DNA from 4 places in the Paraburkholderia sp. FW306-02-B genome. Region 1 is predicted to be linked to each of the others. Evidence: predicted binding sites of a transcription regulator. Region 1 holds the regulator's gene; each other region holds the start of a gene.

The links. The regulator FNR, encoded in region 1, switches genes on or off when oxygen is low (the NO sensors DNR and NnrR bind a similar motif). The targets are predictions, from matches to a motif close to TTGATNNNNATCAA.
Region 2: the regulator FNR is predicted to act here: its motif matches at 6,196-6,209, upstream of AC3WOG_RS30230 (universal stress protein).
Region 3: the regulator FNR is predicted to act here: its motif matches at 6,508-6,521, upstream of AC3WOG_RS30245 (universal stress protein).
Region 4: the regulator FNR is predicted to act here: its motif matches at 6,238-6,251, upstream of AC3WOG_RS30340 (oleate hydratase).

The regions. Positions count from the first base shown of each region.
Region 1 covers NZ_JBYSXZ010000002.1:2,333,699-2,341,382, forward strand. The annotation lists gene AC3WOG_RS31805 (SMP-30/gluconolactonase/LRE family protein) at 1-557, opposite strand, end outside; gene AC3WOG_RS31810 (dihydrodipicolinate synthase family protein) at 650-1,591, opposite strand; gene AC3WOG_RS31815 (helix-turn-helix transcriptional regulator) at 2,065-2,769, shown strand; gene AC3WOG_RS31820 (helix-turn-helix domain-containing protein) at 2,753-3,070, opposite strand; gene AC3WOG_RS31825 (acyl-homoserine-lactone synthase) at 3,223-3,816, shown strand; gene AC3WOG_RS31830 (FadR/GntR family transcriptional regulator) at 3,883-4,572, opposite strand; gene AC3WOG_RS31835 (universal stress protein) at 4,863-5,345, shown strand; gene fnr (fumarate/nitrate reduction transcriptional regulator Fnr) at 5,483-6,259, shown strand; gene AC3WOG_RS31845 (SUMF1/EgtB/PvdO family nonheme iron enzyme) at 6,390-7,684, shown strand, end outside.
Region 2 covers NZ_JBYSXZ010000002.1:2,007,577-2,015,260, forward strand. The annotation lists gene AC3WOG_RS30190 (sigma-54-dependent Fis family transcriptional regulator) at 1-105, opposite strand, end outside; gene AC3WOG_RS30195 (DUF2964 family protein) at 600-791, shown strand; gene AC3WOG_RS30200 (DUF3564 domain-containing protein) at 858-1,232, opposite strand; gene AC3WOG_RS30205 (c-type cytochrome) at 1,279-1,572, opposite strand; gene AC3WOG_RS30210 (helix-turn-helix domain-containing protein) at 1,791-2,573, opposite strand; gene AC3WOG_RS30215 (response regulator) at 2,583-3,005, opposite strand; gene AC3WOG_RS30220 (response regulator) at 3,191-3,838, opposite strand; gene AC3WOG_RS30225 (sensor histidine kinase) at 3,835-5,985, opposite strand; gene AC3WOG_RS30230 (universal stress protein) at 6,297-6,773, shown strand; gene AC3WOG_RS30235 (universal stress protein) at 6,890-7,684, opposite strand, start outside.
Region 3 covers NZ_JBYSXZ010000002.1:2,015,583-2,023,266, reverse strand. The annotation lists gene argF (ornithine carbamoyltransferase) at 1-70, shown strand, start outside; gene arcC (carbamate kinase) at 80-991, shown strand; gene AC3WOG_RS30265 (PHA/PHB synthase family protein) at 1,280-3,070, shown strand; gene AC3WOG_RS30260 (bifunctional enoyl-CoA hydratase/phosphate acetyltransferase) at 3,080-4,483, shown strand; gene AC3WOG_RS30255 (acetate/propionate family kinase) at 4,480-5,673, shown strand; gene fabI (enoyl-ACP reductase FabI) at 5,682-6,443, shown strand; gene AC3WOG_RS30245 (universal stress protein) at 6,595-7,431, shown strand; gene AC3WOG_RS30240 (universal stress protein) at 7,474-7,684, shown strand, end outside.
Region 4 covers NZ_JBYSXZ010000002.1:2,034,314-2,041,997, reverse strand. The annotation lists gene AC3WOG_RS30400 (hypothetical protein) at 28-150, opposite strand; gene AC3WOG_RS30395 (hypothetical protein) at 224-487, shown strand; gene AC3WOG_RS30390 (hypothetical protein) at 568-765, shown strand; partial or broken gene AC3WOG_RS30385 (flagellar transcriptional regulator FlhD) at 810-875, shown strand; gene AC3WOG_RS30380 (universal stress protein) at 847-1,068, opposite strand; gene AC3WOG_RS30375 (CBS domain-containing protein) at 1,120-1,809, opposite strand; gene AC3WOG_RS30370 (UDP-glucose 4-epimerase) at 2,035-2,271, opposite strand; gene AC3WOG_RS30365 (BON domain-containing protein) at 2,346-2,585, opposite strand; gene AC3WOG_RS30360 (zinc-dependent alcohol dehydrogenase family protein) at 2,694-3,734, opposite strand; gene AC3WOG_RS30355 (beta-ketoacyl-ACP reductase) at 3,873-4,619, opposite strand; gene AC3WOG_RS30350 (universal stress protein) at 4,920-5,378, opposite strand; gene AC3WOG_RS30345 (hypothetical protein) at 5,453-5,788, opposite strand; gene AC3WOG_RS30340 (oleate hydratase) at 6,355-7,350, shown strand; gene AC3WOG_RS30335 (F0F1 ATP synthase subunit gamma) at 7,403-7,684, opposite strand, start outside.

The DNA of each region.
Region 1 (7,684 bases):
CCGTTCGGTCCCAGCACGTCGTCGGCGACCACCGTGACTTCGCCGGATTGCCCATCGATACGATAGACGCACGCGGCCAGTTCCGACGCCTGCCGCTCGCCCTCATAGAAGCTGTCGATGCCGAAGGTCGGATCGCTGAACCAGATCGAGCCGTCCGATTTCACGATCACGTCATTCGGCGAATTGAAGCGCTTGCCGCGATAACGATCGGCGAGCACGCTAATCGAGCCGTCGTATTCGGTGCGTGTCACGCGGCGTGTCAAGTGCTCGCATGTGACGAGGCGCCCCGCGCGATCGCGCGTGTTGCCGTTCGCATTGTTCGACGACTGACGAAACGTCGTGACCGTGCCGCTCGGCTCATCCCAGCGCAGGATGCGGTCATTGGGAATGTCGCTCCACAGCAGATAGCGGCCGTCGCCGAACCAGACCGGCCCTTCCGACCAGCGCGCGCCCTGATACAGACATTCGACCGAAGCGGACGCGAGGGTCAGCGCCTTGAAGCGCTGATCGAGGATATGAATGGCGGGATCGGGATAGCGTCGGCTGTTATCGCTCATGCTTGTGCTTTGGGTGATTGAAGGTTGCAGGCGGAAGCGGGTTGACGCTCTGCTCGTCGCACCCGGCGAGCCGCCGCGAGGCGAATGCGCCGTCAATGCGCCGCGGACGACCCCGCGAACTGACGCTCCAACGCGAGCAATGCCCGCGCCGCATGGCCGATCTTCGCATGATGTTCGGACGGCGTCGAACTGAGCAGCGGCAGGATCGGCCCCATGTCGGCGATCTTCGAGAACGTGACCGCGTCGTGCAACACGCGAATCAGCGAGATTTCGTCGCGCAGGGTTTCGAGCGGCATGAACGCGTCGTATAGGCGCTGGGCCTCGACATGATCTCCCGTTTTGACAGCGTGCAGAAGAGCCATGACCATGCGCGGCGCGATGCATCCCGAGCCCGTGGTCCAGGCGGCAAGACCGAACTCGCGCAAATGGACGAGCGCCGGCCGCTCGCCCATGCCCGACACCACTTTGGCAGCCGGCACGCTTTGCAGCAAGCGGCGCAGATAGGGGTCGTCCGCCGGATTTTCGCGAACGATCGCGTATTTCACGGCCAGCAGCGTGCCGCGCTCGATCAGGCGCGCCAGCGTCTCCACCTCAACATAGCTTTCGCTCTTGATGTACAGCGTGAGCGGAATGCCCGCCGCGTCGACGACGCGCGTCAGTCCCGCCGCGACGCCTTCGGAGGTCGTAAAGCCGCCGAGCGGCAACACCATCGCGGTTCGATAACGGGTTTGCGCGAGAATGCGCGCCTGATCGAGCATCTTGCCGTAGTCCGGGCCGATGGCCGGGATCACGCGTGTGGCAGGGCCCGCGCTGTCGGCCAGCAGGTCCAGCAAGTCCCGATATTCGCTGACGGCGCTGTGATAGAGATTCGCGTTGCCGCCGTACAGCAGGGTGCGCACACCACCAGCCTCGACGTGGCGGATCAGTGTGCGATTCTCAACTGCATCCAGCGTGTAATCGGCGCGGCGTGCCAGCGGCGGCACCGCCATGACCGAAGCGGCGAACTCGCAGTCGAGGATCGGAGAATCGTTCATGACGCCTCAAACGGGAACGGGGTTCGACGTTTAAGGTAGCACCGGGCGCGGATAGGTATCAAACAACTTTGAAAACGTTTGCGGCCTGCTTAGAATCCAGCATTAATTTCCTGATAAAACCGAATTAAGGTCTTTTTTTCCGAATTCCCGTAAGTGCAGTGATTGTCCGTGTGATTGAAAATGTATCTTACCAATCGAAAGCGGCTGGGCCAAGCCGCGAAAAATTAACCGCTATATTCCTGTGTTTATAGCAACGGAACCAAAAAAATCCGATATAAAGAGCAAATCGTGTGTTCCTTCGCACAAGCCACGCCGCAGCCGTTTCTTTCAAAATCCAGGCCGGATTTGCAAAGTAATTTTTAGTGATAGATTGTGGCGATAAAACAGCCGGACGGCAGGCCGTACCGCAATTAACCGCAACGGGTAGTTTGCGATCTGAGAGAGTTAAATTGTCGCTACACTTTATCGAGCAGATGGCTCCGTTACTGAACGCCGCGGATGAAGCGGAATGGTTCGGTGCCATCGCAAGGCTTGCCGACACATGGGGTTTCGATCGGATATTGATCGCCATGCTGCCGCGCCCGACCATTCGCCTCGAAGACGCCTATGTGCGCAGCACCTATGCGCCGACGTGGCGCCGCACCTATGACGAGCAGGGGCTCATGCACATCGACCCGACTGTTGCGCATTGCGCGACGCGCGCAACGCCGCTGATCTGGTCACCGGACATTTTCATGACCGCCCCGCAGCAATCGATGTATGAGGAAGCCCGCTCGCACGGCTTGCGCGCCGGGGTGACGTTGCCGATCCATGGGCCGAACCAGGAGGCCGGCATGATGTGCTTCGTCAATGACAGCAATCCGACCGAGGCATTCTGGCGCCATGTCGACGTAGCCCTGCCGAATCTCGTGCTAGTGCGCGATCTGGTGATCGACACCAGTCAGCGCCATTTGAATACGCACACCCAGACCTTATTGCCCAAACTCACGCCGCGCGAACGCGAATGTCTGAAATGGACCGCGCGCGGCAAATCCACCTGGGAAATTTCCCATATCCTGAGCTGTTCGGAAGCCGTCGTGAACTTCCACATGAAAAACATCAGGACGAAATTCGGTGTGAATTCGCGGCGCGCGGCGGCCGTCATCGCCGCGCAGCTCGGACTTATTGACCCGGGTTGAGCAAGGCGGCGGCGTCGCGGCTGTGCAGCACCCGCTCGGCCCGGCCGAGATCGGCGTCGGAAACGGTCTTGGTGAAGTAAAGGCCCAGCAGGATCGACACCGGCGCCGGGATTTCAGCGCCCGATTCGAACCGGCTGCCGCGCGATTGCGTCACGCCGAAGCGCGCCCAGAAGCGGCGCTGGCTCTCTTTTTTCTTCTTGCGGTAAGCGATGATCAGAACGCGATCCACCGCTGACGACGGTTCCGCAGGGCGGGGCTGGATGCCGGTTTGCGGTTGCCAGTGATTTTCGAGAATTTCCATGTCGTGTCCTGTCGGTTGATTACAGATGCTTATCTCGATTTTGCTTTACCCGATAAGCATGCACACCTATCCAGGTAGGTAGGTGGCAGAACGATTCAAAATGCATAAGTTTTCTTGCGTATTGGGTAACCCAACACGTTCAGGAGAACGTCATGCAAACAGCGATCCGGATTGGAATGCGTCAGGAATTTGACAACGCGGACATCAACGAGATGTACCGCCTGCGGGCTCGGGTTTTTCACGGGCGGCTCGGGTGGGACATCCCGACCATCGCGGGCATGGAAATCGACGGCTACGACGCGCTCGGGCCGCACTACATGCTGATTCAGGGCGACGACCACCACGTGCGCGGCTGTTGGCGCCTGATGCCGACCGAGGGCCCGAACATGCTGAAGGACACTTTCCCGCAGTTGCTGCACGGCGCGGCGGCGCCGGTCGGGCGGCATATCTGGGAATTGAGCCGGTTTGCGATCGAAACGGGCGGTGAGGAACAGTCGTTCGGTTTTGCCGACCTCACGATGCAGGCGATTCACGAGCTCGTGACGTTCGCCGACCGGATGGGCATTACGCGCTACGTCACGGTCACCACCACCCCGATCGAGCGGCTGCTGCGCAAAACCGGCATCGAGATCAGCCGGCTCGGCTCGCCGTTGCAGATCGGCGTGGAGCGCGCGGTGGCGCTGGATATCGCGGTCAGCCCGAAAACCCGCACTGCCCTGTTCGGGCCGATGGCCGTGGCAGCGTAGCCACAAGAAGCCCGGGCCGATACCGGACCGCGAATGCGGCGGTCCGATGTCGGCGTGTGGCGAAGTTCAGGAACCGAACATCCGGTCGAGCGCATTTTCGAGGTGCGCTCGCATCGCCTGACCGGCGGCCGGACCGTCCTTGCGACGGATCGCCTCCAGCACCGCCCGATGCTCGGCTTGCACGAGCCGCTGCCGCTCGACGGTCTTCACGAGCGACAGATTGCGCGACAAGTTCATGCTGAACAGGATCTGTTCTTCGATGAACGACATGACCGTGATAAAAAACGGATTCTTCGACGCGCGCGCCACCGCCAGATGGAACATGAAATCGTCTTTTGCACCGATGCCCTGGGTTTCGATGATGCGTTCCAGTTCGTCCCACGCGCGCTCGATCGAGGCGATGTCGTCGGCGTCGGCTTTGAGCGCGGCCTGTTCGGCAGCGCCCGCTTCGGTCACGATGCGAAATTCATAGCAGCGGCGGATGTCGGACAGCGTTTCGAGCGGCGCGAAACGGCGCACGTCCGGATCGGGGCGCCGCGCGACCGTGGTGCCGGAACCGTGCCGGGTCATGATGATGCCGTCCGCCCGCAGCCGCGCCAGCGCCTCGCGTACGGTCGGCCGCGAGGTCTCGAAGCGCTCGGCTAGCGCGTGCTCGGTAGGCAGCCGGTCGCCTTCCTTGTACTCGCCTTCGAGAATCCGATTGAGGATGTCGCCGTAGATCTTGTCGGGCAAGGCCGTCGTTTTGCGCTCGTTCATCAGCGGTGCTGAGCCAGCTTGTCTGAATAGGCTTTGATTGTAAGGCAAACCCGGGGCTATCTTGATTTCGCGCAGGCGTTTCAGATTGACGCGCAGGCCGGAAACGCTTGCTGCGCGGTACTTGTCATGCAATCAATCGAAGCAGCACAATTTGACAAGTGTTTGATTGACATCCTGCTCAGGGTGCGCCTTTTTCAGCAATCATTTAAGCTCACATGGGTAATGAATCGTCAATGAACACGGTCGTGCGCAATGGCCGCGACACCCGAATCCTACAGACGGGAGTTGATATGTACACACGCATCCTCGTAGCGGTCGACGGCAGCCATACCTCGCGCCGCGCGTTCGAAGCAGCGCTGGCGCTCGCCAAATCCACGGGCGCTGTTCTGCAACCGTTCTACGTCGTCGAAAACACGCCGATGTATTTCGAAGCGCCCGGCTACGACCCTTCGATTCTTCGCAACCGGCTGGTCGAGCAAGGCAAGGAACTCGGCGCGGAATTCGCGCAGGCCATGCGCAATCAGGGTGTGAAAGGCGAGCTCGCGGTGGGCGAAGCATCGTCGCTCGACGACGTGTCCACCGTGGTGCTGAAAGCCGCCGCCGCTTTCAACGCCGACCTGCTGGTAATGGGCACGCACGGCCGGCGCGGTTTTCAGCGCCTGATTCTCGGCAGCGTCGCCGAGCGCTGCGTGCGCCAGGCCAGCTTGCCGGTGCTGCTGATCCCCTCCGCTGCGGGCAAGAGCAGCGAAGCCGGCGCTCAACCGGACGCATAGCAGTACATCACCACAAGCAGAAGCGCGAGCGTGACATCGCGCAAGCAGCCTCGCTGCGCGAACGCGTCATTTTGCCGCGAAACGCGGGCCGTACGCGGTGGGACAATCAGTCATTACCCGACAAATGGCTGCTGAACATGCTGACTCCTACCGCTGTTACCGCCGATTCCGCTGTTGCTCCATCCGCGCGCGGCCGCGGTCGTGCTGCGCCGCCGCGGGCGAGCGGGCGCAGCGCCGCGCGTTGTTCGAACTGTTCGATGCGGCAGCTCTGCATGCCGCAAGGCCTGTCTCCAGATGAACTGCCGAAACTCGAAGCGTTGATTTGCACAGCGCGCTCGGTGCAGCGCGGCGCAGCGTTGTACCGCAGCGGCGACCCGTTCGACAATCTGTACGCCGTGCGGTCCGGTTCGATGAAAACCGTCATGGCGCACCGTGACGGCCGGGAACAGGTTACCGGCCTGCGCCTCGCCGGCGAAGCGCTCGGCCTCGACGGCATCAGCGAAGACGTGCACGCATGCAGCGCCCTGGCGCTCGAAGACAGCACTGTTTGCATCGTCCCCTACACGGCGCTCAAAACGTTGTGCCGCGAAATCAGTTCGATGCAGGAACGGCTGCACAAACTGCTGGGCGAACAGATCGTCCGCGAAGCCGCGCAAATGATGGTGCTCGGCTCGTTGTCGGCGGACGAACGCGTCGCGGCGTTCCTGCTCGACGTGTCGGAGCGCAACGCGCAACGCGGCTATTCGTCGGCGGAATTCAACCTGCGTATGACGCGCGAAGACATGGGCAGCTATCTCGGCATGACGCTCGAAACCGTCAGCCGTACCCTGTCAAGATTTCAAAAGCGCGGACTGATCGACACGCAAGGCAAGCACATCCGGATCGTCGATCTCGAAGGCTTGCGGCAGGTTTAAGCCGGACGCGAAGGACCTGGCCCGCGCCGCCACGTTCCCGTCTACCTCTTTTCGGTGCGCTTTCGCCTTGGCATGGCTCCTGCGAGCGGGTACAGTCTTTAGTCCGTCCCCCGCAAGGAGGCTTGGCGACATGAATCGCGACCCCGCCCCGCATCACCCGCTCGTCCAGCGTCTGATCGACGCGCGTCACGTCACCGACGCACTGTTCTCCATTGTCAAACCCGAGTTTCTGTATGACCGGCCGATCCGCGAGCGTCACCGGATTGTGTTTTACATCGGCCATCTGGAAGCCTTCGACCGCAACCTGCTGGATCAGCGTCTGTGCGACCTGCCCGCGTTCGATCCGCACCTCGACCAGCTCTTCGCGTTCGGTATCGATCCCGTCGACGGCGGCTTTCCCACCGATCAACCAGGCGACTGGCCGTCGCTCGAGGTCGTGCGCGGCTATGGGCTGCGCGCCCGTGAGCAGATCGACCGTGCGCTCGGTGCGCTGAGCGACTCGGCTCGTATCGGCCACGATGATGCGCAAGGCGGTGCGGCCGGGCAGTTGCTGAACGTTGCGATCGAGCATCGGCTGATGCATGCCGAAACGCTCGCCTACATGCTGCATCAGTTGCCGCTAGCGCAAAAGATCGCCGACTTACGCGAACCGGCGGCAACGCGCGTTGAGCGCGGCGCGATCAACGCGTCGATGGTCCGCGTGCCGGCCGGATCGGCGGTGCTCGGCATGGCGCGCGAAAGTGGCCGCTTCGGTTGGGACAACGAGTTCGGTGAATTGCGCGTCGATGTGCCCGCCTTCGAGATCGATCGCCACATGGTGACGAACGGCGCGTTTCGCCAGTTCATCGAGGCGGGCGGCTATCGTGAGCCGAAGTGGTGGTCGAACAAGGATTGGGCGTGGAAGGAAGCCGGGCAGATCGAACACCCCGCCTGCTGGTCACAGCGCAGCGAAGACCGCGAGCGCGGCAAAGACGGCGCATGGACATTACGCACGATGTTCGACGAGGTGCCTCTGCCGCTCGATTGGCCTGTGTACGTCAGCCACGCCGAAGCCAGCGCCTACGCGCGCTGGGCCGGCAAGACACTCCCCACGGAGGCGCAATGGCAACGCGCGGCCCACGGCGCACCGCACGCCGCGTCGGGCAATTTCGATTTCCGAAGCTGGGACCCGCAGCCGGTCGACGCATATCCGGATAACGTCAGCGCATTCGGCGTCGAAGGTCAGTTCGGCAATGGTTGGGAGTGGACCTCGACGATATTCGACGCGCTGCCGGGCTTCGAAGCGTTTCCGTTTTATCCCGGCTATTCCGCCAATTTCTTCGACGGGCAGCATTACGTGCTCAAAGGCGGCTCGGCGCGCACTGCGCGATGCATGTTGCGGCCGGCTTTCCGCAACTGGTTTCAGCCGCACTATCAGTATGTCTA
Region 2 (7,684 bases), 330 kb from region 1:
GCCGAATGTCTGCGAGCGCTCGTGTGATTTCTGAATGGATGGCGTGAGCCAGGCCGCTTCACGCGGTGCGACTGCCGTCGTGGCGTGATGGACATCATCGCGCATTGTCTCCTCCTGCGAGTCAGGTCTGGTCATTCGCCAGAACCGTATGGGTGCAACTTTAAGCAAATCGCGCGCCAGATCCGGCACTCCATTCGTGAGAACGGGGCGCCCGTGGTGGACATCGATTGCGCGGCGGTCTTGAAGACGTCAAGACGGGTGCCCCACAACGGTCACATCACGATCGAACGTCGGAACGCCGGACCGCTTAATCTCGATGTTTTCGATGAATCAGCGTGGGCGTAAGTCGACTATGACGGTCAGGCCGGCGATGCGCTTGATCCATATCAAGAGAAGAACGGCGCCGAGCGCTGGTCGGCTTTCTCCTGTTGAATGGTCCCTCGGTTTTGCGAGACCCGCTTGCAAATGAAGTGAAGTATCCAGACCTTGATGCAAATCAATAACAATACCTTGGCTGGATCGATGATCAATTCGTGATCGACGGCTCGCGAACAGCCGCGTCGATGCGAAATCACTCGCCTTGAGCCAAGGGAGAAATCATGGTCCGGGCAGAACCGAGGATCGTCGTGGCGGCGGTTGCCGTTTTTGTCGCATTAGCCGGTTTGACGGCATTGATCCGCGGCCTGCTGTTCGATAGTACGGACTTCGTTCGCTTTGGCGCGGCGGCGCTGGTTGCCGGTGTTGCCTGCTTCGTCATCCTGCTGAACCCTACCGCGGGAGACGATACCTGATACACGGTCAGGACCGGCAATCAGTCCCGCAGTAGTACTCGACCCTGGTGGCCGGGGCGGCAACGCTTATTCGCTGTCATCGGCGGCAAAGATGCCGTCTTCCGGCTGCGTGCTTTCATTGTCGACACATTGCACGTGCCAATGACCCGTCATCAGCGATCTGCCCGCATCGGAGCACCATTGCGCACGTCCGGTCTCGCCCTCGAATGGTCCGGAACCGGCGTTCAGATCGAGCCCTTCGAGTATGCAACAGGGCGTCGAATCGTGCGGTCCGCAGACGAGCGTGTTGCCGCAATCGACGTGCAAGGCGCCCCATTCGGGCAACTTGAGCCCCATATGCCCCTCGCGCGACCATTGGCGCGTGTCTTTGTCGAGCCACAGGATGACGAATGCCATGGGATTGACACGGTCGAACGTGTCGAGGTGGATGGTGAGGCGCATGATGTTCTCCGTGCATGGTGCGAACATGTGCAAACAAGCGGGGTGCCTATTGACTCAAAACCCACTGGATCAACGTGTGGGCATCCCCGGACGTCAACGGGCCGCCACGCTCCGCCGCCAAAGGCATTGCCATATCGCCCCAGTGGGCCTTGCCGCCAAGTCGCAGCTTGTGTTCAAGCATGACGTCGGCGTTCGGCACGCCGCGATAACGGTTGGCGATCTGTTGAAACGACGGCGCGAGAAAAGGCGCGTCCCGGGTATGGCAGAACATGCAATGCTGTTGATCGACCAGCGCCGTCGGCTCGGACTGGGCGAGCGCTGCGCCGCTTGCTGCCAGCAACAGCGTAAGTGCGCTTGCAGGGAGATAGCGCAGGGGCGGGGCGTTCACGGGACACACTCCAGGAAGGGTTGCGAGTTCAGTGTAAAGGCGGTGCCGTGCCCGCGATTGACTCATATCAAGGCAATGTTTCTCCTTCCGTCCGACGATTCGTCCATGGCAGTGGCGCGCAGCGGTATCGCGTCGAACAGCGGTGACGAGCCGTGCATGCTCTGCCCGGACTAGATGCGCGCGAGGCCCTCGAGGTCGAGAATCCTGATCTGCTTGCCGTGTGTATCGACCAGGCCGTCTTTCTGAAATTTTGAAAACATGCGGCTGACCGTTTCGAGTTTCATCCCGAGGTAGCTGCCGATCTCCTCGCGCGTCATGCGCAAATTGAATTCCGCCGGCGAATAGCCGCGTGTCTTGAGCCTTCCAGACAGGTTCAGCAGGAATGCGGCGACCCGCTGGTCGGCGGACATCGTGCCGAGCAGCATCATGAGGCTCGCCTCGCGAACGATCTCGCCGCCCATCAGACGATGGACGTGCTGCTGCACGACCTTCACCTCACGGCACATGACTTCGAGCAGATGGAACGGAATGATGCAGACGTTGCTGTCCTCGAGCGCTATCGCGTCGCAGCTGTGCCGGCCTGAGCAGACACCGTCGAGACCGAGCGAGTCGCCCGCCAGATGAAAGCCGGTGACCTGTTCGCGGCCGTCGCGATGCATGACGACGGTCTTGAACGAGCCGGCGCGGACCGCATAGATGCTCTGGAACGAATCGTCGGCGTGGTACAGCGATTCACCGTGTTTGATCGTGCGGGAAACGCAGATCAGCGACTCGATGCGCTCCAGTTCGGCTGGCGTCAAGCCTTGTGGCATGCAGATCGAGCGCAGCGTGCAGTTTGAACAGCGCGCGGCGCGGCGAGTCGGCACTGACGTTGCGAGCGCGGAATTGCCTGAAGCCGGCCGCGAGACACGCTGAAGCGGCATGATTTCGGAATATTCGGCGACGTCAGACATGGTGTGCTCCTAGCTAGTTGAATCATTGAGGCCACGCGCGCAACGCTCGTGGGCAATCCGCGTGATCGTGCTGCATGCAAGATCGAATTCGTTCGTTTTGTCGAAGAAGTACTGCGCGCCGGCCGCGAGGCACGCTTGCCTGAACCACGTACCTGAGTGATTCGTCAGCACGATAATGATCACCCGCGAGATGCGCCGCGCGAGGCCCTGCAGCAGTTCCATGCTGGTGCCGCCGATCAGGCGCAAATCCATGACCACGACGTCGGCGCCGGTAGCGTCGATGCCGGTGAGCGCGGCGCCGGGTTCCTCGGCTTCGCCGACAATCTCGACACCGTCGATTGCGCCAAGGAGCGCGACCATGCGTTGTCTGATCGGAATCGCGTCTTCAACGAGGAAGACGCGCAGTGCTTGCTGGGCCGGGCTTGAGTTCATGACTCAAAGTATCGGTCGCGCTGTCTCGAAATAGAATCGGCGGCGAACGAACTTCGGGTAGGCGAGTGCGAAGGCGTGTAGGGGATTTCCTACACGCCGCGAATGCGGCGGCGGATGAAGCCGGGCGATCGGCGAATGGATGTGGGGAGCGGATGTGGTCCGGCGGCCGGCGCGCCGCCCCGGACCTAGATTTCGTCGTCTTCGCCGAGCAGCTTGTGGCGCAGCGCGTAACGCACCAGCGCGGCTTCGTGCGGCATCTGCATTTTTTCGAGGATGCGCGTTTTGTAGGTGCTCACCGTTTTGCTGCTGACGCACAATTCCGTAGCGATTTCGGTGATGGTTTGCCCTGCGGCGATGCGACGGAACACATCGAACTCACGGTCGGACAGGCGTTGATGGGGCAACGTGTCGGCGGGCTCGTTCAGGCTCTGCGCAAAACGCTCGGCCATCGCGAGACTCACGTAGACGCCCCCGGATGCGACTTTGGTAACGGCGGTCACCAGTTCGGCACTGGCGCTTTCCTTGGTTAGATACCCCGATGCCCCCGCTTTGAAAGCGCGTACCGCATACTGCTGCTCCGCATGCATGGTGAGCACGAGAATCCGCAGTGCGGGTTTTTCGTCCTTGATCTGTTTGATCAGCTCAACGCCGTTTCGCCCCGGCATCGACAGATCCAGCACGAGCACCTCCGCAGCGTTCGAGCGGATCAGCGCAATCGTGCTGACGCCGTCATTGGCCTCGCCGACCACCTCGAAGCCGCTTGCACCTTGCAGGATATGCCGCAGGCCATCACGCACCAACGCGTGATCGTCGGCTATCAGCACTCGTGTCATGTTTGCATCTCCTGCTGTTGCACCGACGAGACTGGAAAGGTAACGGTCAGCGCAAAGCCCTTGCCGTTGGAAGTGTGGATTTCGACCGTGCCGCCGAGCATGTGCGCACGCTCGCGGACTCCGAGCAAACCAAACGATTTCTCGGTGGAGGCGGTGGCGTGGCGCGTGCCCTGGCCGTTGTCCGCGATTTGCAGGACGCAAACGCCGCCTTCGACATGCACCGTCAACGTGACGAGCGTCGCTTGCGCATGCCGCGCGACATTGGTCAGCGCTTCCTGCACGATGCGAAATAGCGTCGTCGCGCCCGCCGGCGTAAAGCGGGTGTCGCCGACTTCGATCCGGCGTTCCACCTCGATGCCGTAGCGGTTGGTAAAGTCATTGGCGAGCCATTCGATCGCGGGAATCAGGCCGAGATCGTCGAGCATGACCGGACGCAGGTCGGCAGCGATACGGCGCACGGAGGCGACCGTCGCGTCGATCAGCCGGCGCATGCCCCGCAGTTGCTGCAGCACGCGCGGTTCGGCGGTGGTTTCAAGCTGCTGCTCGACCGAAGAAAGGTCCATCTTGAGGGCGGTCAATTGCTGCCCAAGGTCGTCGTGCAGTTCGCGGGCAATGCGGGTTTTTTCTTCCTCGCGAACGTTTTGCAGATTCGCGGAGAGTTCGCGCAACTCCTCGCGCGATTGCCGCTGCGCATTTTCCGCTTTGACCCGCTCGGTGATGTCGCGCAGCATGACCGTGTACAGCTTGCCGTCGCCGTCGCGGATCTGCGAGATCGACGCTTCAATAGGAAACTCTTCGCCGTTGCTCCGCAAGCCGTACAGCACGCGCTGTTTGCCCATTTGCCGGTCGGAAACGCCGGTTACGCCGAACTGTTCGACGTGCCGCTCATGCCCCGCGCGAAAACGCTCGGGAATGAAGCGCGAGAGCGAGGCGCCGACCGCTTCCATTGCACTGCATCCAAAAACCTGTTCAGCCATTGGATTAAAGATGACGATGTTCTGCCGTTCGTCGATAGTGATGATGGCTTCCATCGACGAACGGATGATCCCCATCATACGTGCCTCGTTCAGGGTCAACTGGCTGCGCGCCTTGCTCGTCGCGGCAGATCCGCCGCCGCGTTCGCCGGCGATCAGGAAGGCCATGGCGCTGAACAGGCAGGCTGCGGCGACGCCGGCGATCAGTACCGCGGTTTCTGCAAATTCGTCCTCGGCTCTCAGATAGCGGCCGCTCGCGGTATAGGCCAGCGTGATAGGTTCGCCGCCGACGCGCAAGGTGGCGGTTTTACGCATGACGGGTGCGGTCTCCGCGGGTTCGTCTTCCCCGGTGGCGGACGAATAAAGCAGCATAGCGGGGGTTCCGCTCAATACCTGCAGGTCGATGCTGCGTTGCCGGGCGAGGGCGTTATCGAACACGCGGCCGGTGTCCAGCGCCGCCACCAGCAGTCGCTTGATGTCCGCGCGCCGCGCTTGTGGCGTGGGCGGCACGCCGGCGTCCGAATACACCGGAAAATAGACGTAAAGTCGCGGGTGGGGGTTCGAGCCGATGTCGCCGAACGGCGCTGCGCCGGTGTCGAGCGCGCTTGCTCCTGTGTCGATGGCACGCAGCAACGCCGTCCGGCTCGTGGGCGTGCTAGCCAGGTCGTAGCCGACTGGCATCGCATCGGCGGTGCCCGGCGCCATCAGGGTGACCGGCGCGACCGGTTGCGACGCGGCGTCCTGTGCGGCCACGTTACCAGCCTTGCCCGTCAGGCGGGCGATGCCGCCGGCGTCAACATCGGCATAGCCGAGCGCGCGGACAGCAGACGACGTCTCGCCCAGATCGAGTTCAAGTTGCGCGACATATCGGCGCCATGTATCGGCATCGACCGCCGGCGCGACGCAGAGCAAGCCGCGCGCGCCGCGCAGTAGCGATTCGCCGGTGGCGAACTCGCGCTGCAGATCAGCGGTGATTTGCGCGGTACGCTGATCGAAGCGGCTGTTGGCGGCGCGCGATGACTGCTCACCGACCCAGCGCCACGCAGCGAGCGCAACCACCAGAACGACAGCAAAAGTGACCGCGGCGACAAGCTTGGGGCGCCGCTCAGGTGGCACAACCTGCCTGTGCGCAGGCGATTTTGTGGCGAAGGGCGTGTTATCGCGAAAAGGCATGTACGCCTCATTGGATGGTGGCAATGCGCGACACTCGCTTACAGAGCGGGCGCCGAGCGGGAAACGTCACCGTCATTTTCTTTAGATGCAATCGGAACAACGCGTGCGCCGCTATTGTGCGCGGTTCGCACGGATCGTGCCAGTATCCCGCCAGGACGCCATGGAAGCCGCACCGTGCACGAATGCTGGCGAACGGCAGAGCCTCCGCCCTTGATCCGCATCAAGCCTGTTCCGACCGGCGAACCGCAGACTGAAAGCGCGTCGCCCTAATAGCCGTGGCCGTTCAGGACGGCGAAGTCAAGGAGAAGGTCATGTACAAACGGATTCTCGTAGCAATCGACGGCAGCCAGGCCGCGCAGCTCGCGCTCGAAGAAGCGCTAAAAATCGCTCAGGCCGCGCAGGCGATGGTGACGGCCGTATTTGTCGCCGAACATGCTGCGCAGATGGTCGATATAGGAACTGGCTTGATCGACGAGCAGCCGCACGGCACAGCGGCGACCGAAGCCGCGATGGCGACGCTCGAAGATGCCCGCGCGCTTTTTGAACAGCGCAACGTGCGCGGATTGACACGGACCATTGACGCGTACGGCGAAGACGTCGCCACCGTCCTGTGCCGCGTGGCAGACGAGTGCGAGGCCGATCTGGTGGTGATGGGCACGCATGGGCGGCACGGCATCGGCCGGTTGTTGCTCGGCAGTGTCGCCGAGGCGTTTTTGCGGTGCGCCGCGATGCCCGTTCTACTGGTTCGGCGCGAACGGGACATGGACGAGATACCGTCGAGCCTGTGAGCCTGCAATAGCGAGGCGGCAAACCGGTGCGCCGGGGGGCAAAAAAGAAGCGCCCTGAAAACCGGGCGCTTTGAGTCGCGCGAGGGTCACGTTCGCGCAATGCCTGAATGGTTCGGTCAATGCGACATCAGTACCGGCACGGTCATCGATTCCAGCATGACCCGTGTGACGCCGCCGAGCAGCAGTTCCTGCGCGCGTGCATGTCCATACGCGCCCATCACCAGCAGATCGATATGACGATCGGCCACCATGTTCAGCAGCATTGCGCCTGTAGGGACGCCGGCCACCTTGGGCACGGCCGAAAATCCCGCCTGAATGCCGTGCCGTTCGAGCCATGCGGCGACGTCGATGCCGGCTGGCGCTTCGCTACCGTGGTGTCGCTGCACGGTCATCACGGTGACGAATTTCGCACGTTTGATCACCGGCAACGCATCGGCCATGGCCCGGGCGCTCTCGCGGCCGCCGTCCCACGCGATCAGCACGTTTTCGGCAAACGAACGGATAGCCCCGGCATAGGGCAGCACAATGGCCGGGCGGCCCGAGCTCATCAGCACGTCCTCGACAAAATGGTGTGCGATGTAGGATGAAGGGTTGTCCGGATCATACTGGCCGAGGATCACGAGATCGGCGCGGCGCGCGTGCAGGACCGCCGCTTCCACCGCCGGCCCTGCCGGCGCCCGCCATTCCACGCTCCGTCCGGCTCGTTCCGCCGCCGCCAGGAAACGCGCTTGCGCGCCTTTGAGGTTGGTATCGCGCTGCGCTTCGCGAATCGCGATCCACGCGCCTTCGCCGTGAAGAAACATCGGCTGCGTCATATCCTGACAAACCACATACAGGCCGATCAGATGCGCGTCGTGCTGGCTGGCCAGTTCAAGCGCGAACTCAATCCGCGCGGCGCTATGGGTGCTGTC
Region 3 (7,684 bases), 320 kb from region 1:
GATTGTGTTTTCGCAGGCTGAAAATCGCATGCACACGATCAAGGCGGTACTCGTCGCGACACTCGCTTAAGGAACCATCATGCGCATTCTGATCGCACTGGGCGGCAACGCCCTGCTTCGACGCGGCGAGCCGATGACGATGTCCCACCAGATCGCCAATATCCGCCGCGCCGCACTGCAGATCGCGCGGCTTGCCGACGGCAACCAGTTGATCGTCGCGCACGGCAACGGGCCCCAGGTCGGTTTGCTGGCATTGCAGGCCGCCGCCGCGGGTGCGGCTGGCGCGGCGCCGCTGGACGTGCTCGACGCCGAGTCGGAAGGCATGATCGGCTATCTGCTCGAGCAGGAACTGGCCAACGCCTTGCCGCCGCAGCGGCAGGTGGCGACGCTGCTGACGCGCGTCGAGGTCGACGGCGGCGACCCGGCCTTCCTTCACCCCACCAAACCCATCGGTCCCGTTTACGCGGAGGCGGAGGCGGAACGTCTGGTCATCAGCAAAGGCTGGGCCGTTGCGCCGGACGGCAACGGTTTCCGGCGCGTCGTCGCGTCGCCGAAACCGCAACGCATCGTCGCGCTTGAGCCCATTCATTGGCTGCTCGACCACGATGCCGTGGTGATCGCAGCCGGCGGCGGCGGAATTCCGGTCACGGTCGCGGCGGATGGCCGGACCCGCTGCGGCGTGGAGGCCGTGATCGACAAGGATCTGTGCAGCGCGCTGCTGGCGGCAGACGTGGACGCCGATCTGCTGCTGATCGCCACCGACGTGGACGCGGTTTATGCCGACTGGCACACGGCGAGCGAACGCGTGCTGCACGAGGTGACGGTGGCGGGACTTCGGTCGATGTCTTTCCCTGCCGGCTCTATGGGACCGAAGGTCGAGGCGGCGTGCGAGTTCGCCACCCGCACTGGCCGGCCGGCAGTCATCGGCTCGCTCGACCACATCGAGGAGATGGCAAGCGGTACGGCGGGCACGCGCGTCACGCGCGCGTAAGCAGCGTTCAACGATCGGTTATCCCGTGGTTATCCCGTTTCCCCGCCCCCACTTCGATTGACCGAGATCAAAGGTCGGGGCCGGCGGGCGGCTAAAGTCCAAACATCAGGCAATTGCTGCGCCGCACAATCCGGGCGCGTCTTTTGCTGTGTCAGCGCAGTGCATCTGGCTTCCAGGCATGTCCCGCGTCCGGAACATTGTTGCTGACGTGATCGTCGTCTCCCAGTGGTTTCGCGCTTATCCAGCGATACCGTCGAACCAGGCGCAGTCGAACGCAAAGGAATCTCAATGGACACCCGCACGCGAGCTGTCAGCGCCGCCCTCCCCACCCCAGTGGGCGGCGCTGCGCCCAGCCTCGATAGCAAAACGTTTCGCGATCTGGACCACGCCAAGGAGGCGCTCATCGCGCGCATGACCGCCGGTCTCTCGCCGGCGGCGCTGGGTGCGGCGCTGTCCGATTGGCTTATTCATCTCGCGGTCGCGCCGGGCAAGCAGCTCGAACTGGCGTCGCTGTGCGTGTCGAATGTGAGGCGGCTATCCGAATATCTCGTCCAGCTTGCACTCGGGCGGACAGCGCCTCTTTTGACGGCGCCGTCGCCTGCCGACCACCGGTTTCGTGCCGACGCGTGGCAGGTCGAACCATACCGCCTGTGGCAGCAAAGTTTCCTGCTTGCCGAGCAGTGGTGGAATACGGCAACCCGCAACGTGCCGGGCGCCACGCGCCACCACGAGGACGTCGCGGCGTTCGTTGCGCGCCAGTTGCTCGACATAATGGCGCCGGCGAATTTCCCGCTCACCAACCCCGAAGTTCTCCAACGCGCGGCGGCCACACGCGGCCTGAGCCTGGCACAGGGTGCCCGCAATGCGTTCGACGATGCGAACCGCGCGGCCTGCGGCAAGCCCGCCGCCGGGATGGAGCAGTTCAAGGTCGGCGTGAACCTGGCTGCCACGCCCGGCAAGGTCGTGTTCCGCAATCACCTGATCGAGCTCATCCAGTACGGCCCCGCAAGCGAGGCGGTTCTCGCCGAACCCGTCCTGATCGTGCCGGCGTGGATCATGAAGTACTACATCCTGGATCTGTCGCCGCACAATTCGCTGATTCGCTACCTGGTCGAGCAAGGCCACACGGTGTTCTGCATTTCGTGGCGCAACGTGGAGAGCGAAGACCGCAATCTGGGTCTCGACGATTACCGGCAATCAGGCGTGATGGCGGCGCTCGACGCCGTCTCGCGGATCGCGCCGGACCGGCGCATTCATGCAACCGGCTATTGCCTCGGCGGCACCTTGCTGTCGATCGCCGCGGCGGCGATGGCCGAAGCCGGCGACGAACGGCTCGTCTCGATCTCGCTGTTTGCCGCGCAGACGGACTTCACCGAGCCCGGCGAACTGCAACTTTTCATTGACGACAGCGAAGTCTATTTCCTCGAAAGCATGATGTGGTCGCAAGGCTATCTTGCCGCCGACCAGATGTCCGGCGCGTTCCAGTTGCTCCAGTCGAACGATCTGATCTGGTCGCGCGTGATTCGCGACTATCTGCTCGGAGCGCGCGAACCGGCGATCGACCTGATGGCCTGGAATGCCGATGCGACCCGCATGCCGTACCGGATGCATTCGGAATATCTGCGGCGCCTCTTTCTCGATAACGACCTGGCTTCTGGCCGATACGTGGTCGATGCGCGGCCTGTCTCGATTCGCAACATCCGCGCGCCGATGTTCGTGGTGGGTACTGAGAGCGATCACATCGCGCCATGGCAATCAGTCTACAAGATCCACAACCTGTCCGATACCGACATCACGTTCGTGCTGACGAGCGGCGGTCACAACGCGGGCATTGTCAGCGAGCCCGGGCATCCGCACCGGCACTTCAGGATGAAACTCAGCGCGGCCAACGACCTGCGTATCGGCCCCGATGAGTGGGTGACCGCCGTCACGGTGCAGGACGGATCGTGGTGGCCGGTATGGAGCGACTGGCTCAAAGCGCATTCGGGTCCGCAGCGCGTGGCGCCGCCGCCGATGCCGGCCGGCGAGAACGGTCAGCCGCTGGCGGACGCGCCCGGCACTTACGTTTTCCAGGTTTAGGAGGCGCTTGTGAACGACAACCTGTTGCGCAACCGGACTTTCGATGAACTGGCCATCGGCGAATCGGCGTCACTCGTGCGGTTAGCCATGCAGAACGATATCGACCTGTTCGCCGCCGTGTCCGGCGATATCAACCCCGCGCATGTTGATGCGGCTTTCGCATCGGGCGACCTGTTCGGTCACGTGGTGGTCCACGGCATGTGGACCGCCGCGCTGATCTCCGCCCTGCTCGGCACGAGGCTGCCCGGCCCGGGCACCATCTATCTCGACCAGACCTTGCAGTTCCGCCGCCCAGTCGCGCCAGGCGACACCGTCACGGCGAAAGTGACAGTGAAGGAAAAACGCCCGGACAAGCGCATCGTCCTGCTCGACACCTGTTGCACGAATCAGGCAGGCGACGTGGTGTTGCTAGGCACGGCGACCGTGATCGCCCCTTCAACACCGGTTGTGTGGCCGTCCGCGCCGCGCCCCGATGTCTCGGTACGGCGGCACGACCGCTACGAGGCGTTCATCCACGAGGCGCGGACCCGTCCCGCGTTGCGTACCGCGATCGTCCATCCGTGCTCCGTGGAAGCCATCATGGCGGCGCTCGAGGCCCGCGACGAAGGCCTGCTCGAGCCCGTGCTGGTCGGCCCGGAGGCAAAAATCCGCGCTGCTGCGGAGGCGGCCGGCGTGAGTCTCGACGGCACGCAGATCGAGGCGGTCGAGCACAGCCACGCGGCGGCCGCGCGCGCGGTCGAGCTGGGCGCGGCCGGTCAGGTTGCCGCGTTGATGAAAGGCAGCCTGCACACGGACGAGTTGCTCGCCGCGGTCGTCGCGCCGGCATCCGGCCTGCGCACCGCGCGGCGCATCAGCCATGTCTATGCGATGGACGTGCCGGCCTATCCGAAGCCGCTGGTCGTCACCGACGCCGCCGTCAATATCGCGCCGTCGCTCGAACACAAGCGCGACATCTGCCAGAACGCGATCGACCTGCTGCATGTCATGGGCGTCGAACTGCCGCGGGTCGCGGTGCTCGCCGCAGTGGAAACGGTCAATGCCAGAATGCCGACCACACTCGACGCGGCCGCCCTCACCGTGATGGCCGCACGTGGCCAGATCGCCGGGGCGCTGGTCGACGGCCCGCTTGCGTTCGACAACGCCATCAGCTTCGCGGCGGCGAAAACCAAACAAATCAATTCGCCGGTGGCGGGTCAGGCAGACATTCTGCTGGTCCCTGACCTGGAAGCCGGCAACATGCTCGCCAAGCAACTCACGTACTTCGCCGGCGCCGACGCGGCGGGCCTTGTGCTCGGTGCGCGCCTGCCGATCATCGTCACGAGCCGCGCCGACAGCATGCGCGTGCGCCTCGCTTCCGCGGCGCTCGCCAAGCTGGCAGCCGAACGCACGCCGGGAGGTCCGATCCGATCATGAGCGCCCCACTCCTGCTGACGTTCAATCCCGGCTCCTCAACCATCAAGATCGGCTTATACAGCGTGCTGGACCGCGCGGCGTCGAGAATCGGTCATGGCTTGATCGATTTGCGGCATCAGCCGTTACGCCTTCATCTCGTCCACGGCGGCGGGGCGAACGACATTCCGCTCAAAGCTGCCGTCAACGACGACCTTCACGAGGTCCTCGACGAGACGCTCGGATGGTTCGCCGCACACTTTCCTCTCGACGATCTGGTTTGCGTCGGCCATCGCGTGGTGCACGGCGGCGATCGTTTTGGCGGGCCCGTGGCGATCGACGACGCAACGCTCGCGGCGATCGCCGCGCTCGTGCCGCTCGCCCCGCTGCACCAGCCGCAGAGCGTGCGGCTCATCCGGGCCATCCGGCATCTGCGGCCGCATCTCCTGCAGACGGCGTCATTCGACACGGCATTTCACCGCACCCAGACCGATCTCGTGCGGCGCTTTGCGATTCCGCGCCCGCTCTTCGATCAGGGCATCAAGCGCTACGGCTTTCACGGTCTCTCTTATCAGTTCGTCATTGGCGAGTTCGCGCGTCAGTTCCCGCTCCGCGCGCGCGGCAAGGTCGTCGCCGCGCACCTCGGCAGCGGCGCCAGTCTGTGTGCGTTAGAGGCGGGGATGAGCCGCGACTCCAGCATGGGTTTTTCGACGCTCGACGGCATCCCGATGTCGACCCGCTGCGGCGTGCTCGATGCCGGTGTCGTGCTCCATCTGCTCGACCAGAAGGCCCTCGACGTCAAGAAAGTCGAGACGATGCTGTACGAGCAATCCGGCCTGCTCGGCGTTTCCGGCATCAGTGCGGACAGTCGTGAACTGCTGGCAAGCGAGCGTCCCGAGGCTCGCGAAGCCCTTGATCTCTTTGCGTTCCGCATTGCCGGCGAGACGGCGCGGCTTGCGGCCACACTGGGCGGTCTGGACAGTTTCGTGTTCACGGCCGGCATCGGCGAACACCAGCCTGAAGTGCGCGCCGCGATAGGCGAGCGGCTCGCATGGCTGGGCGTCGAGCTCGACCCGCACGCCAACGGCAGCAATGACCGCGTCATCAGCAGCGCGCGTAGCCGGGTCACCGTGCTCGTGCTGCCCACCGACGAGGAGCAGATCATCGCCGATGAGGCTGTCACGGTGCACCACCGCGAGGCGATCAAGCCATGAAGCCAATCATCGATCTGTCGGGCAAGCGCGGACTCGTTGTCGGCATCGCCAACGAGCACAGTATCGCCGCCGGCTGCGCGGCGTCGTTTCGCGAGGCCGGTGCGGAACTGGCCGTGACCTACCTGAACGAAAAGGCCGAACCTTTTGTCCGGCCGGTCGCCGAGGCGCTCCAGGCGGCAATTGTTATGCCCTGCGACGTACGCGTTGCCGGGCAACTGGAAGCGGTGTTCGAGCGACTCTCGCACGATTGGGGACGACTTGATTTTGTCCTTCACTCGATCGCGTTCGCGCCCGGCGACGACCTGCACGCGAGCCTTGTCGATTGCTCCGCCGACGGCTTCGCACTCGCGATGGACGTGTCGTGCCACTCGTTTATCCGCATGACGAAGCTCGCGCTGCCGCTGATGTCCGGCGGTGGCAGCCTGATGACCGTGAGTTTTTATGGCGCCGAGCGCGCAGTCGATCACTACAACGTGATGGGACCGGTGAAGGCGGCGCTCGAGTCGAGCGTCCGCTATCTGGCCGCCGATCTGGCGGCTCGCCGCATTCATGTCCATGCGATCTCCGCCGGCGCGGTGAAAACACGTGCCGCGTCGGGTATCGACCACTTCGACGGATTGCTCGATGAGGTCCGCGCGCGAACGCCGGCACAGCACCTCGTCACGATCGAGGAAATCGGCCGGATCGCCGCCGTGCTCGCGAGCGACGCAGGCATGACGCTGACCGGCTCGACGGTTTACACGGACGCGGGCTTTCACGTCGTGGCCTGACCGCGGATTGCGCCCGGCGCAACGCAGATCGAGTCTCGGGTGCTAGTCGGGCGCTAGCGCACCGTTGATCTGAATCAACGCCGCCGGCCACCCGGCTCATAGACTCAGATCACGCGTTCCTGCGCCACTCTTCCACTTCTGGAGCGTTGTAATGACCTACAAGACCATCGTCGTCCATCTGGATATGAGTCAGCACGCGCATCCCCGGTTCGAACTCGCGCTGCGGCTCGCCAGGCAGTTCGGCGCCCATCTGACTGGCGTGTTTGCGGTGTTCACGCCCGATTCGCGCTCGCTCTACGTGATGGCCGGAACCGCCGAATACTACCGCGCGCACGCGCAGCTGCGCGCGGAACGCCGCGGCGCGCTCGAGCGGCTCTTTCATGCGGAGTTGAGCCGCGCGGAGGTCGCCGGCGAGTGGATTGCCGTCGAGGCCCCAGCAAAGCTCGCGGTGCCGTATCGCGGCCGGTGCGCCGATCTGATCATCGCCGGCCAGGACGACCCGAACGATCCCGAGTCATATGTCGGCGACTATTTCCCTGAAAACCTGATCATGACCTCGGGCCGTCCCGTGTTGCTGATGCCTTACGCCAGCAGCGTCACGTCGCCCGGCACCCACGTGATGGTCGGCTGGGACGGTAGCCGCGAAGCCACCCGCGCGGTCCACGATGCGCTGCCGTTCATGCGCGCGGCGAAAACCACCACGGTCGTCACCGTCAACGGCGCGCGTGGCGAGCCGCGCCCACCCATTCCGGGCGCGGACATCGCGACGCTCATCGCCCGGCATGGCGTCAACGTCGAGCTCAAGGATATCGAAGCCGGCACTGGCGCGTCGATCGGCGACGCGCTGTTGTCGCAGGCATCCGGGATCGGTGCGGATCTGCTCGTGATGGGCGGCTATGGCCATGCACGCTGGCAGGAACTGGTGATGGGCGGAGCGACCCGCACCATCCTCCAATCGATGACCGTGCCGGTACTGATGTCGCATTGAAGAACTGAAGCACCGAGTCGGTTCCATTCAGGAGAGTTCGCCATGTATCAGCAGATTCTGGTCGCCGTCGACGGCAGTGAAACGTCCACGCGCGCCCTCGACGCAGCGTTGCAGCTCGCGCACGACGCCGGCGCAAAACTGCAGCCCCTTTTTGTCGTAGACGTCCCGTTAATGTCGTATGACGTGCCCGGTTACGATCCGTCCTACGTCCGCAATGCACTGCTGGAGGAAGGCGGACATGTGATGGACAACG
Region 4 (7,684 bases), 300 kb from region 1:
AAACCGCTGACAGGCTACTTCCATCTCCTACGCGATGTTCAGCGCCACCTGATTTGAATCGGGAATGTCCTGGCCGATACTTTCCTCACAAGAAAGCATGTCTGTCATCTGCGGCGCATCTTGACCCAGCGTCACGCGACTGGCTTTCATGAGGAGACCCGTCATGTTGAACGATACGTTGCCTGTCCAATCCGGAAGCGTCGATGAATCCGGCACCTCGCCACTGCTTGCCTCGACCGCTTCGCGGCATATCGCGAGCGCCGCCGAGGAAGAATTCGATGAAATCCTGGCACTTGCCCGCGAATCCGGCATGTTGATCACGCTCGACGGGCAGATAGGTCGGGAGCGGTACCAAAGCATTACGGGTTCGCTTGCATCGCTTCGGCGCTTCGTGGCGGCATTGTGCCTGATCCGCACGGACCGGCCCGTGAGCTCGCCCTCCCAGCACGGTGCGAACGTGATTCCCGTCGGTCTACCCACGCCTTGATGGATGTTGACGCCGCAAGGTGGCCTGTTGTCAAACCGGTACGAGAATCCCGGCATCTTTCACTTTTAACGGAGCTCAGGGTGAGTCACGCTGCGAAAGATCTGCTCGAACTTCAGCGCTTTGCCCAAGGCGGCGCCGGTGCTCTCACGCAACACCTGTTGCGCGCAATAGCGAACAGCCTCATCACACCGGGCGTGGCTGACGCTCGCGACGGTTGCCAGCAAACGTCGCCCGGCGAAGCAAACGTTTCAATCAGGAATACAAAATTAGCGGCGTGAAAGCCGACGATGGCCAGCGAGATCATGCATAAAGGGGAAACGTCATGAATAGCCGCGAAACACTGGAGTCGATCCGTGAGGTCAATCTGTCGTACATCGTGCTTGCGCAGCGCCTGCTCTGGGGACAAGCACGACCGGGCACGTCGATATGCGCACGAAGTGCTCCGCGATGCCTGCCAGGCATCGCCCAGCCGACGCCGTGCGGCCGTGCGTGCCCATCACGACAAGCTCCGCGCCCTCGCGTTGCGCGCAGCGATGCAGGCAACTCGGGATATCGTCTGGCGCGCCTTGCGTTTCTTCCATTTCGGCAGCGCCCGGCACGCCGCGATCGAATCAATACCTGTGCCTGACCTTTTATATGCCCGGCATCACCGGGTAAGGTTCGGTATGGTCTTCCACCCGCTTCACGCCGGGAATGCTTTCTGCGGCGACACGAACGGCCTGGACCGCCTCCATCGAGTGAAAGATGCCCCATAGGTGGACAACCCCATCGCTCACGACGATGTTGCGTCCGGCAAACGCCCAATTATGGCCCGTCATTTCACCCATCAGCGCCGCACGAATCTCCCGATCCGAGAGGGCCACGTCCGGCGCCGGCTGTTCCGGAAGACTGGCCAATGCCTGCACAAGATTCGCGCGGCTGACGATGCCCACAAGCTGACCCGCCTTTGTCACAGGAACGCGTTTGATACGCCGCCTTTCCAGGATGTTGGCTACCTGGCTCAGAGGCGTGTCTTCATCAACCGAGATGACGGGGCTGGTCATCACGTCCTGAACTGTTTGCGCATGTGTCTTGATGTAGTCTTTGGCATCATTGCTCGACGAAAAAAGATCGAGCCACCAGGAGCGCCGGCGCTGATCGGTGCCGATCTCTTCCCGGTGTAGCAGGTCGCCTTCGCTGATCATGCCTACGACATGTCCTGCCGCGTCGATCACTGGCGCGCCGCTGATTCCCTTGTCCACCAGCATCCTGGCAACCTCGCTCACGGTCATGTCGGGTTTGGCGGATACGACGTTACTGGTCATTACATCTGATGCACGCATGGCAACGCTCCTTGGCTGTTTCGTTTCACTTCTTCATTCACACTACGTCCGCAAATGCCGTCAACTTTTGACATGGATCAGCGTTGAGGCCGATATAGATCGCTTGTCTGCAACACCGGTGTGACATGAGCCCATCTGGCGGACCGCCTGCCTCCTCGATACCACTGCCCTCGCCCGCCGCGGCAGTGGCCGTGCGCCCGCACGCGATTCACGCGGCGCAGGCGGTTAAAGCGACAATGTCCTTGCCACCTTGAGCTGCACCCAAACCATGCCTTCGCGCAAACCGGCGAGCACCGCTTCGCGTTCGGTCGGAAAAACGCCGCTGTGCGTGAATTCGTGTTTGAAGACGCCTTCCGGCGCATTGTGGCTGAGCTGGATCGAGCAATAGAAGCCGCCAGTCGTCTGATGCGTTGCCACCGACACCGACCAATCGTTGTCGCAGACGCTACCCGAAAGTGCCATGAGTGACTCCTGATCTTTCGGCCGCGCGGAGCAGATGCCGCTCCAAAGAAGCGCACTCCGCTGCGCACCGCAAGTTAGCCTACTGTCAGATTGCCGACCACCGCATGCCCACCCGCCGACCATGCAGCGCCGCGCCCGGCCGAACGCCCGGCTTCGGAGTCGACCTTGCCGGTCCGCGCGACGGTGCCTTCGCGCACCTTGATCTCGATGTGTTTCGCTTCACGCTCGGCGTGCCGTTGCAACGCCTGGCCAATCTGATCGCCGATATCCTGGGCGGCCGCGTCGCCGCCTATCCGGATCATGTCCGACTTCATTGCCTGCTCCTTGATTCAGCCATGAACATTGGACCGCGTTGCATTGCTCGCCCGGCCTCGCTGCGCTCCTGAACAGGTCGCCGGATCTGCTCGCGCAAGCGGCGCTGTCTAGGCGACCTCGATGATCACCTTCAGCGCATGCGTGTCGGCCGCGCGCCCAAACGTGTCGTAAGCGCCGACAACATTCTCGAGCTGGAAGCGGTGTGTAATAAGTTTTGCGGGATCTATGCGGCCGGCGCGAACAGTCTTGAGCAGCATCGGCGTGCTGACGGTATCGACGAGGCGCGTCGTAATCGCTATGTTGCGATCCCAAAGCTTATCGAGGTGCAGATCGGCCTTGACCCCGTGCACGCCGACATTCGCGATCACGCCGCCGGGCGCGACTATCGCTTCGCACAACTCGAACGTTGCAGGTATGCCGACTGCCTCGATCGCACAATCGACGCCGGTCTGTTCGGTCAACTTCATGACTTCGTCGACCGGATCCGCCCGGCCGATGTCGATACACCCGGTTGCACCGAACCGGCGCGCAACTTCAAGGCGGTTCGGATCACGATCGATCATCAGGATCTGCGCAGGCGAATAAAACTGCGCGGTCAGGAGCGCCGCGAGCCCGATCGGTCCAGCCCCGACGATCGCCACCGTGCTGCCGGGCTGCACCTTGCCGTTCAGAACACCGCATTCGAAGCCGGTCGGCAGGATGTCCGACAGCATCACCAGCGCCTCTTCGTCGGCGCCGGCGGGAATCGGGTACAGGCTCGTGTCGGCGTGCGGAATGCGCACATATTCGGCCTGGGTGCCGTCGATCTTGTGGCCGAGAATCCAGCCGCCGGTGGTGCAGTGTGAATACATGCCGCGCCGGCAATAATCGCATTTGCCACACGACGAAATGCACGAAATCAATACCCGGTCGCCCGGCTTGAACGACGACACCGCCGAGCCGACCTGCTGCACGATACCAACCCCCTCATGGCCGAGGATGCGCCCCGGCTCACAGCTCGGCACATCGCCCTTCAGAATGTGCAGATCGGTGCCGCAAATTGTCGTGCGCGTCATCTTGACGATCGCATCGGTCGGCGCGGCGAGCGCGGGAATGGGCCTTTCGTCGAGCGATTTCTTGCCGGGACCGTGATACACCAGTGCTTTCATCTGCTGCCTCCGTTGATCGAAACGAACCTGCTATATGACAGGCTCCAGAATGGCGGACGCCGCGACGATTAACTTGTATCAAGCGATACGTATCGTCCGGAGCGCGGCGAAAACCGTAACCTCAGCCGATTGCGGCCGTCACCGCATATGCATGCCGCCGTTGATCGCGAAGTCCGCGCCTGTGACGAAACCCGCGTCGTCCGAACAGAGAAACGCGACGAGCGCCGCGATCTCGTCAGGTTGACCGAGCCGGCCGACCGGTATTTGCGGCAGGATTCTGGCGTCCATGACGTCCCTGGGAATCGCGGCGGTCATCGCAGTCGCCAGATAACCGGGCGACACCGTGTTGACTGTCACGCCATGTTTCGCGACCTCCAGCGCCAGCGACATCGTGAAGCCGTGAATGCCGGCCTTGGCCGCCGCATAGTTGGTCTGACCGAACGCGCCGCGAGCGCCGTTCACCGAGCTGATGTTGACGACACGTCCGAACTTTCGCTCGACCATCCCTTTTAGCAACGGTTTGGTCATATTGAACAGTGAATCGAGATCGGTGCGCAGCACCGCATCCCAATCGTCCTTGTTCATCTTGGCGAAGGTCGAATCGCGTGTGATGCCCGCATTGTTGACGAGCACGTCGACCGAGCCGAACTCCTTGAGCACGCGTTCCGCGCAATGCGCACAAGATTCGAAGCTGGTCACGTCCGCCTCGTACGCATGAAAACGGCGGCCGGCATCGCGTTCGTGCATGAGCCAGGTGGCGACGTGATCGTTGCGCTCGGAATGCGACATGGTGACAACCATGCCGGCATCATGCAAACGCCGGCTGATCGCGGCGCCGAGGCCGCCCATACCGCCGGTGATGAAAGCGACTCGCTTAGCCGACATGGCGTGCTCCTTGTTGTTGCCGGGCTTCGTGACCGAAGCTCGGCATCCGGAGTGCGAGTGCCAGGTTCGCTCGATGCACATCAAACGGTGTGATGAATCCAGTTGCCATGGTGCTCCTCCGTCGTGTCCAGATGAATTGCATAGGCGCCGCGCGGTTATCTCGCAGTCGCAGTCGCAGTCACAGCAGCAGTGCGTCCAATGTAGATGACGCCGATAGCGGCGGGTTGACGTGTATCAAGCGTATGGCGTGCCGCCGCGAATACCGCCTGTGAACGGTCCATCACGCGCCTTGAACAACCCTCAGGCGTGGGCTGACGCTTCCTTGATCAGCAACACGGGACACGTCGAGTGCCGCACGAAACGCTCCGCGACACTGCCGATCACCATGCGTCGCATACCGCGCCGCCCATGCGTGCCCATCACGACAAGCTCCGCGCCGAGCCGCTCGGCGCAGCGAGCGAGACAACTGGCAATGTCCTCGGCGATGCCTTGCGTTTCGACGATCTCCGAATCGCCCGCCACGCCGAGCGCCTGCATCTTCGCGCAAGCCTCGTCGAGGAAGCTGCGCCCTACCTGGCGCGCCGTGTCGGTCAGCAGATGCGGATCGCATGCCCCCGCGTACGTGAAAGCCGCGGACTGGTCCAGTGCATAGACCGCCGTCAGCTTGCCGCCCGACAGTTTGGCCATCCGGATGCCCTCGTCTACCGCACGTTTCGACGCTTCACTGCCGTCCACAGCCACCAGAATATTTGCGTACATGACGCTCTCCTCATCGAGTGTTGGAACAAACAGGCGCGGCGCCGCAACGGACGCAAGCTTGCCTGGCATCGCGCTCAAACCGGGCGCCGGTCGAGTTTCCGCTCAGCGACATCGAATGCAGCGCGTACCGCTATGTTTGGATCGGCGTTCAGGCAATGCTCGATCGGGACCAGCTCCCCGTTACGCATGATCAGGTCGAGCCGCGCGTCGAAAACCGGACTGCGGATGTCGGCGGCAGGCACGCCGGTTCCGCCACCTTGGGACCGTTCACGAATGGCCTCGATCGCCAGGTGACAGCCCGCGATAGCCTTGCTGAACCGTTCGAGGCGCAGCAGTTGCGTAGCCGCCTCGCCCTCGATCTGCGACGTCCCGGCAAAGCCGAGATAGACGATTTGCATGCCGACACCCATTTCTGTTCTCCCAGACGTGCCGCGATTTCTCTAGTGGGGCCGGCTTCTTTCGCGACTACAGGAAGTTCGGCGGTACATCGTTGCCGGCAAGGTCCGACGAAGCTGCCGATTCCACCGTTTCTTTGCGGAACTTCAGATTCATTCGCCGGGTGTGCGTGGGCGCTCGGGCGTGACTCCCCAAGGCGGCCAGGTCGCCGTGGTAGCGACATATGACTGGCGGCATGATTGAATAATCGGCGCGAACGGCGCGGGGTAATTGACTTGTGTCAAGGCATTGGCTGGCTGCGCGTTGGCCCGACACACGCGGAAAACAAAGGGGGGTTCCGCCGACGAAATCGTCGGCCGCCATTACGTGAAAAGAGCCGAGTCCGCGCCGCCAATCGCCCGCGGCGGATGAGCCGGATCGCGCGATGTCACGGCAATCGAGCGCGCGCTCTCATGATCGGTGCTCGATCCAACTCAATCGGCACGCCGGCGCCGCGGGTATGGTGGATCAACATCTGCCGTGCGCCTCCGGGCGGCCCGGCTGCATACGGATAGCGACGAACATGAAAAGGAATATCGACGTGCAAAACTCTGATCAGCGTCCCGAACGAGCCCTTACCGCTGAAGTTGACCGCAACCACGCAGAGGACGCCAGGTTCTATCTCGTCGGCGGCGGCATCGCTTCGTTAGCGGCGGCGGCCTTCCTGATCCGCGATGGGCATGTGCGCGGCGGTGACATCACCATTCTGGAAGCGCTCGACAAGCCGGGTGGCAGCCTCGACGGCGCGGGTTCGGCGGAAAGCGGCTACGTCGTGCGCGGCGGCCGCATGCTCGAAAGCAAGTATCTGTGCACCTATGACCTGTTCTCGTCGGACGCCACGGGCGCCTGGCCCCTTTGGAAAACGATCGCCGCAGGCCGGCCCGAGTTCGGCCACCCGGCCGTTTTCGCGGATCATATCGACGAGTCGAAGTGGCTGTCGTTCACGGTGACGTTGCGCGACCCGACGCTGTTCCGCCTGATCCGCGACATGACGGGCAATACGCCGGGTGAAGGCGGGTTGATTACCTTTGCGGAGTCGAGCTGGCTTGCCTCCATCGTGGTGCCGTATCAGCCGCATTTCATCGGCCAACCTGCGGACGTGCAGGTGCTGTGGGGCTACGGTTTACGGGTTGACCAGCCCGGCGATTTCGTCAGGAAGCCGATGTCGGCATGCAGCGGCCGCGAAATGCTGACCGAAATCCTTGGCCATCTGCGGATCGAAGCAGAGGCATCCCGCATTCTCGAGCACGCCAACTGCATTCCGTGCATGATGCCGTTCATCACGAGCCAGTTCCTGCGGCGCAGCAAAGGCGACCGGCCGGACGTGGTGCCGGACGGCTGGCAAAATCTGGCGTTCACGGGACAGTTCTGCGAGTTGCCCAACGATGTCGTCTTCACCGTCGAATACTCGGTGCGTTCGGCGCAGAATGCGGTGTACGCGCTGCTCGGACTCGATCTTGCAGCACCGGAGGTCTACAAAGGCAAGCGTGATCCGCGAATCGTGTACAAGGCGTTTTCGACGTTCGGGGACCGCTAGCGGTCGCTGTGCTGCGGCCTCCTGCGGGAACCGCGCGGCACGGTTGCATCGTTCAGACGCCTGCCGCGGCGCCCGCCGCGAGTTCCACGATATCGGCCGTGATCTCATCCTGACGAACCTGCCGGTAGCTTTGCGTGAGTTCGGCAAGCGTCTCCTTCACATTGGCGCGCGCGGCCAGCATCGCGCGCATTCGCGCTTCGTTCTCCGAGGCGAACGACAGCATCAACGCCTCGCATAACTCGACATACACATAGGCTTCGACCAGTCCGGCAAGCAGAGGGTCGACGGGCAACGTGAGTAACGGCGGCTGGGCGCGCCGCGCAACGGAAAATCG